Linked DNA regions of Allorhodopirellula heiligendammensis. The protein of the gene in region 1 interacts with the protein of each later gene in a pairwise test. Links are inferred from orthologs where the notes say so. Each region holds a gene or a part of one and is shown in the gene's direction. Other genes may lie near its edges.

Region 1 (3,904 bases):
TCCACTATTTGAACAGCCTGGCAGGCTATTTTTGTGATTTTGATTCTGAAAAACGGTGTCTCTGACGAACAAATCGACCGCGTGATTGCACGAGTCGAAGGCTGGGGGCTGCAAACTCATCTCAGCCGGGGCACCTATCGCACGATCATTGGCCTGATCGGCGATGAATCTCAGGTTAGCCAGGAAACACTCAGTTCGCTGCCCGGCGTCAGCCAAGTGATCCCGGTCCTGCCGCCCTATAAGCTGGCGTCGCGTGAGGCCCATCCTGAATCGAGCGTGATCGACGTTTCCGGTGTCAAAATCGGCGGCGGGCAACTCGGCATGATCGCCGGGCCGTGCAGCGTTGAGGACCGCGAACGGATGATGCGGATTGCCGAAAGCGTCTGTGAGTCGGGGGCGAACTTGTTTCGCGGCGGAGCTTACAAACCACGTACGAGTCCCTATGCATTCCAAGGCTTGGGCGAAAAAGGACTTGAGATCCTGCGCGACGTCGGCGATCGATTCGGCATCCCCGTGGTCACGGAGATCACCGATCCACGCAACGTCGAGCTGGTAGCTCAGTACGCGGACATGCTGCAGATCGGAGCCCGGAACATGCAAAATTTCGTGCTATTGACGGAAGTCGGCAAGTCATCGCGGCCGGTCCTGCTCAAACGAGGCATGAGTGCTACGATCGCCGACCTGCTCATGAGCGCTGAATACATTCTCTCGGAAGGCAATCCCAACGTCGTTTTATGCGAGCGGGGCATCAAGAGTTTTGATCCGTCGACACGGAATCTTTTCGATGTTGCCGCCGTGCCTGTGGTGCAAGGGTTGACGCACCTGCCCATGATCGTCGATCCTTCGCACGCGACGGGACGGCCCGATTTGATTCCGCCCTGTGCCCTGGCTGGACTCGCCGCGGGAGCGGATGGTGTTCATATTGAAGTTCACGACTGCCCCGAAGAAGCCAAGAGCGATGGGCCGCAGGCATTGCTGCCCGAACAATACAAGCAAATATTGCAGCAGATGCGATTGATGGCCGACCTGCTCGGCAAGACAATTTCACCGCTCGCGGGCACCGCGGGCAAACCCGATCATTCACCTAAAAACAACCCGCAACCACCTACCGAGGCTCTCGCGTGACTCGACGTACATTGATCGCCGGAAACTGGAAAATGAACATGCGATCGGCATCTGCCCGTTCGCTCGCCAAGGGAATTGTCGACGCCGTCGGCAAGTCGCCTGCGGTTGAAGTCGTTCTGTGCCCGCCCGCCGCTTATCTCGCAGCCGTCGCCGACGTCACCGCAGGCACGCCCGTCGAAGTCGGTGCACAGAATCTGTATGCAGCGGACGATGGTGCCTTCACCGGCGAGCTCAACGCGTCGATGCTGACCGACGTCGGCTGCCGCTTTGTGATCCTCGGCCACAGTGAGCGCCGGCAGTTGATGGGCGAGACCGATGCCGATGTCAGTAAGAAGTTGCATGCGGCCCTCGCGGGCAACCTGGTGCCGATTGTGTGCGTCGGTGAAACACTGCAGCAGCGTGAGACCAATGAGACCGAAGCGGTCGTTGAATCGCAAATTCGCGGTTCGCTCGAAGGGCTCGACGAAGCTCGTGCGGCGGGCATCGTGATCGCTTACGAACCAGTCTGGGCAATTGGCACCGGCAAAGTCGCCACGAAGGAGCAGGCCGAAGCAGTGCATGCGTTCATCCGCGATTTGCTCGGCAAAATGTTCACGCCCGATGTAGCAGCCCAAATCCGAATTCAGTACGGTGGCAGCGTCAAACCCAGCAATGCCTCTGAATTGCTCGCCCAACCTAACATCGACGGTGCCCTCGTCGGTGGTGCCAGCCTCAAAGTCGAAGACTTCGCCGGTATCATCAATAGCTAAGGAACGCTTAGCGTTTAGCTACCAGCTTTTTCAGACCAATGGCCGCGTTGTGGCCATGCCAACCCCAATTTCCACAATGACGGCTAGAGGCTAGTAGCTAATAGCTAGCAGCTTTTTCAAAGACCAAAGCATGATCCATTCCATCGATTTCACTCAGTTTTGCCTGCTGGGCAGCTTCGTCAGCATGTTGTTGGGAATGCTGATGGCGTTCCTTTCCCTGTTTTTGATTCTGCTGATTTTGCTGCAGCGCGGTCGCGGTGGTGGTCTGGCGGGTGCTCTTGGTGGTGCAGGCGGCCAGAGCGCCTTCGGTAGCAAGGCGGGAGATACCTTCACGGTTCTGACCGTTTCCCTCGCTGGCATCTGGATTTTCGTGTGTGCGTTTGCGATGTGGGAACTCGGCCCGCATATGACCTCGACGGCGTCGCTGGAGTCTGACCTTTCTGCCGGACCTGGCGACGATGAAGCCGCCGACACATCGAGTGGATTGGTAATCCCCACTTCCGACGATCAAGACAGCGATGCAGAGGATGCCACGCTCGTGCCAGCGGATGCCGAGGCCGAGGCGCCTGCCGAAACCGAAGGTACGGTTGTGCCGACTGAAACCCCAGACGCGAGCGAAGCAACGCCGCCAAGCGACGACGCAGCATCCTCCGAGACCGCTCCGGCGGAAGCGGAAGCCGCAGATGCTGAGCCAGCTACTGAAACCGCCGCAGAGTAGCAACGGTTCAAGTCATCAGCACGGACGCAAACGCTGGTGGATCGTTGACAAGATCCACCACGCGCAATCCCGTCATTTCTGTGCCTCCCTCACTCCCATCTCCCCACTCATACTGCATGCCTGAGCAACCCTACCCGCATTTACGAAGCATGACTGGGCAGGGCCGGAGCGAAGTCAGCAGCGAGGCGGGGACACTCGTTATCGAGTTGCGATCGGTCAATCATCGTGGACTGAAGCTCGTGCTGCGCACCAACGATGCGTTGTCGGCCCACGAGTCTGAGATTTCGGCAGGCCTCCGTGGTCAGATTGAACGCGGAACGGTGACCGTCCATGCCACGTTGAAGCCACCACCGGGGCAAGATCTGCCACGGATCAACCAAGCTGTCGTGAAGGCCTACGCCAGCCAGTTGGCTGCTGCGACGGGGCAGCAGCTATCTGTGCCGACACAAATCGATTTGAGCGCCCTGCTGACGTTGCCGGGGGTGCTGACGGGTGACAGGGATGATGACTGCGACGACGCGCAGGTCGAGCAGCGGCGGCAGCTGGTGGCCGAAGGCGTGGCGTTGGCAGTGCAGCGATTCAATCACATGCGGCATCACGAAGCAGTTGCCATGGCCCGGGTGCTGCAAGCAGATCTCGAGATGATTGGTGGGCGTGCTCAAACGATCCTAGGGCTCGCACCAACGGTGATTCAGCGGTACCGTGACCGGTTGACTGAAAAGATCCAGAAGGCACTCGCTGAGCAACATCTGCCCACCGATCCAGTGGATATCATCCGTGAAGTTCAGATTTTTGCCGATCGCAGTGACATCAGCGAAGAGCTCACCCGGCTGGCCAGCCACCTAGAGTTATTCGGGGGTGTGTTGGCGGGCACGCACGCAGCGGATCAGACCCGTGGCGAGAACGACGCCCAGGGGGCGGCGAATGAAGCGGTGGGACGAAAATTGGATTTTGTTATTCAAGAAATGTTCCGCGAGACCAACACCATTGGCAGCAAAGCGGGTAACGCTGAGATTGCTGAACATATTGTCGAAATCAAATGTGCGATTGAGCGGATGCGCGAACTCGTCCAGAATTTGGAGTGAACGCCACCATGACCATCCAAACCAATCCCAACGTACTGGATCACCGTCCCATGTCACATGGAAAAACGGCTCATCCGGGCCAACTCGTGATCATTTCCGGCCCCAGCGGTGCGGGCAAGTCGACCGTCACCACCCGACTGCGAGAAGTCTGTCAGCTGCCACTGGCGACGTCAATTTCCGCAACCACCCGCCTGCCCCGAGACGGCGAAGTGGACGGAAAGGATTAT
Region 2 (3,421 bases), on another replicon or contig:
CCATTGCATCACGTCTCGTCCAGGCACAGCAAACCGCAGCATTGTTGACGACGTTCAACGAAATCAATATGCAACCGGTGATGCAAATCCGCAGCAAGTACAAAGATGCCTTTGCCAAAAAGCACGGTGTCAAGCTCGGCTTCATGTCATTTTTCGCCAAGGCGGCCGTCGAGGCATTGCGACGCTTCCCTGCCGTCAATGCGGAAATTCGCGGCGATGCGATGGTCTACAAAAACTACCAGGACATCGGCATCGCAATCGGCGGCGGCAAAGGACTTGTCGTTCCCGTGCTGCGAAATGTCGAGCGGATGTCATTCTCGCAAATTGAAGGCTCGATCGCGGAGTATGCCCGCCTGGCGGGCGAGAACCGACTGCAGCCGAGCGATTTGATGGGCGGCACATTCACAATCAGCAATGGCGGCATCTACGGGTCGCTGCTGAGCACCCCCATCGTCAACCCGCCGCAGAGCGGTATTCTCGGATTGCATTCGATCCAAGAGCGCCCGGTTGCCGAGGATGGCCAAGTCGTGATCCGACCGATGATGTACATCGCGTTGACGTACGATCACCGGATCGTCGACGGACGCGAAGCAGTCGGTTTCTTAGTCGCGATCAAAGATATGGTCGAAGACCCATCACGGTTGTTCCTCGAGGTTTGAGCGGCGTCTGTTGACTAGTGATATACGATCGTGTCTTAACCGCTCCCTCCGCTTTGCTGAGCGGAGCGGTACAACGAAACGGTTAGCTCATCGGACCGGAAGTCACATAACCTCTGCGTCTGGCAAGAGAGCATTACCACGCCCCATTCTTAGTTCTCGCGACCGCGAATCCGACCATGCCGGCTACGTCCATCACTGACCTTCGACTCCGCTCCGACCGCTTGCTCGACCGATTTCTTCGGTATGTCCGACTCGATACTGCTGCGGATCCCCAGTCGCAAACCTACCCGAGCAGCGCCAAGCAACTCGTATTGGGGAAACTCCTCGCCGACGAGTTAACCGCGATGGGCATTGAGGGTGTGGAGCTCACTTGCGACGGTTTAGTGATCGCGACAGTCCCCGCAACCATTGCTGGCGATGTGCCTGTCGTGGCTGCTGTCGCCCATCTGGATACCTCACCCGAGGCTCCAAGCGACAGCGTTCACCCGCAAGTCATCGAGAACTATGCCGGCGGTGATATTGCTCTGCCCAATGGTGCCGTAATCGCCGTGGCCAACTGCGTCGAATTAGAACAGATGGTCGGTGATACTCTGATCACGACCGACGGTACAACCCTGCTCGGCGGTGACGACAAAGCGGGGGTCGCAATCATCATGGAAGCCGCCCACACGTTGATGGAGCATCCCGAAATCCCGCACGGCCCGCTGCGCGTGGTGATGACCTGCGACGAGGAGATCGGCCACGGCACCGATAAGGTTGATTTAACGCAACTCGCCGCCACGGTCGCTTATACCATCGATGGTGGGGGGCGCGGACAAATCGACGTGGAGACGTTCTCTGCCGACGCGGTCACGGTGACGTTCACTGGTCACAATATCCACCCCGCGATCGCGAAAGACCGGATGGTGAATTCCACTCGCGCGGCGGCGAGATTCGTGGAGTCATTACCCATTGCCAGCGAGACCCCCGAAACAACCGAAGGCCGCGACGGTTTCATTCACGTGCACGACATTCACGGCGGTGTCGGAGCCACTCGCGTGGAGTTAATATTGCGTTCCTTTGATACCGAGCAACTCGCCCAATACGCTCACCGCGTGCAACAACTCGCTGAAGCCGCAGCAGCAGACATATCTGGGACGCGGGTGCAATGTGCTGTGCGAAAGCAGTACCGCAATCTTCGCGAGGGACTCGAGCGGCTACCCGAAGCCGTGTCGCTGGCCGAGAGGGCCTTCTCAAATATTGGCGTCAGTTGTACTCGCGAGATTGTTCGTGGCGGCACCGACGGTAGCCAGTTGACCGAGAAAGGGCTGCCGACGCCGAACTTATCCAGCGGGCAGCACAATATTCACAGCGTCCTCGAGTTCGCAAACTTGAATGAAATGTGCGATGCGACGAAACATTTGATCGAATTGTTGAGATTGTGGGGAGAAAAACGCTCCTAATTGGCCTAGTCGTGCCCCCCGCCGACTTGCTATCGCGGACATGTCTCGGATGCTTCTTCTCCCAGGAGTCTTTTCACATGTTCGAGTTTTTCAAACGTTTGGTGTCTGCCACCAAACGCGGCGGCAGCGAAGACGTGGTCTTCCTGGTCAATCTGCCAGAAATCTCCGCCCCGCCCACGACACTCACCGCCTTGCGATCGGCCGATTCCTGCGTCGCTGTGGCGCCGAGCGTCGAGCTCGATCCAGCTCCAGCGGATCATCCCATGCCAGGGCCGCAGCGGCGACGCAAGCCAAGTCGTCGCAGCATGGTCCTGACTCCGCACGAGTCCAGCCTGGCATCCCACCGCGCCCGTCTATTAGCGATGCGACTGGAGCACCTGAATATTTGCCCACCGCCACGTTGTCGCCAGCTCGCAGCGGTCGGCATCCAGACCGCGGGCGATTTGATCTACAGCGATCTCAGCAAGGTCGCAGCGACTTTTCGCAACCCACAACGAGCCGAACGCGCCATCCGGCGTTACCGGGCGGCGATCAAGCTAGCCCTGGGCATCGAGTCGATGATGCCCCGCGACGCCCTCCTGCTCGTGGCGATCCATCGTCGCAGCGTTGCCAGTCTCGCCCGCGAATCCGCCGCTCAACTGCATCGCGATCTCGAACGCTTTTCACTGAGCAGTCGTGGCAGCAAACTGATCGGTCACCGCAGCGTCCCCAGTCTGCGACGTGTGAAGACCTGGGTCGCCAGTTGTCGCGAGATGGTCGAATCCGCCTCGGCAGGGACGCCCCACATGACACAACAAGTCGCTTAAGCGTCGGAGTTCGTTTCCCACCTCGACGTCCATGTGCGGCCAGCTCGCGACATCGCGAACGCCGCACCGGCAATCATGCCCACGGCGGATGGCAGGTGGAGAGCTGACCGCAATTCTTCCGCTGAGATCGCCCAGTCGTGCCACAGCAGAATTCCAATCATGCAAGCAAAATTGATCGCAATGGCTACTCCAAACGTTGCCAGCCAAAGCCAAGCGATCCAAGCGAGTCCAGACCGACCGACACGTCGCGCACGGCGAAAAATCAACACGCTCAAAAACAACAGGACGAATAAACCGATGGGCATAGGCCGATCAACAACAGCGTGATGTGGAAAACGGAGATGCGGTGTCCGGCTGCTACTGCGCTCATTAATTGATCTGCGTCGATCGCGACACTGGCATTGGTCGATCAGAATCAGTTTAGCATCCACGATGATCCTGCGGAGTAGGTCGCTGAAGGACAGATCCCGATGGCTCTCGGGATCATTTGTCTTGGCCGACTGCAGGCACCGTC

Evidence for each region. Proteins that work in one complex are often made in the same cells at the same time.
Region 2: the proteins of tpiA (region 1) and pepT interact in binary tests that used the Escherichia coli proteins (3 or more experiments, as listed by UniProt). The link is inferred for Allorhodopirellula heiligendammensis from one-to-one orthologs.

What each region holds. Positions count from the first base shown.
Region 1 is NZ_SJPU01000001.1:1,853,097-1,857,000, reverse strand. The notes cover bases 1-2,997. They hold tpiA (triose-phosphate isomerase), read left to right. Parts: upstream 1-1,121; coding sequence 1,122-1,874; downstream 1,875-2,997. Other genes in these bases: Poly21_RS07010 (YicC/YloC family endoribonuclease), read left to right, coding at 2,709-2,997; secG (preprotein translocase subunit SecG), read left to right, coding at 2,005-2,592; aroF (3-deoxy-7-phosphoheptulonate synthase), read left to right, coding at 34-1,125. Outside these bases: more of Poly21_RS07010, read left to right, coding at 2,998-3,677; gmk (guanylate kinase), read left to right, coding at 3,728-3,904. UniProt on the Escherichia coli protein: Involved in the gluconeogenesis. Catalyzes stereospecifically the conversion of dihydroxyacetone phosphate (DHAP) to D-glyceraldehyde-3-phosphate (G3P).
Region 2 is NZ_SJPU01000002.1:1,920,668-1,924,088, reverse strand. What follows is about bases 1-2,968. They hold pepT (peptidase T), read left to right. Parts: upstream 1-835; coding sequence 836-2,101; downstream 2,102-2,968. Other genes in these bases: Poly21_RS17460 (hypothetical protein), read right to left, coding at 2,904-2,968; Poly21_RS17465 (DUF4332 domain-containing protein), read left to right, coding at 2,179-2,907; odhB (2-oxoglutarate dehydrogenase complex dihydrolipoyllysine-residue succinyltransferase), read left to right, coding at 1-659. Also shown: more of Poly21_RS17460, read right to left, coding at 2,969-3,212. UniProt on the Escherichia coli protein: Cleaves the N-terminal amino acid of tripeptides.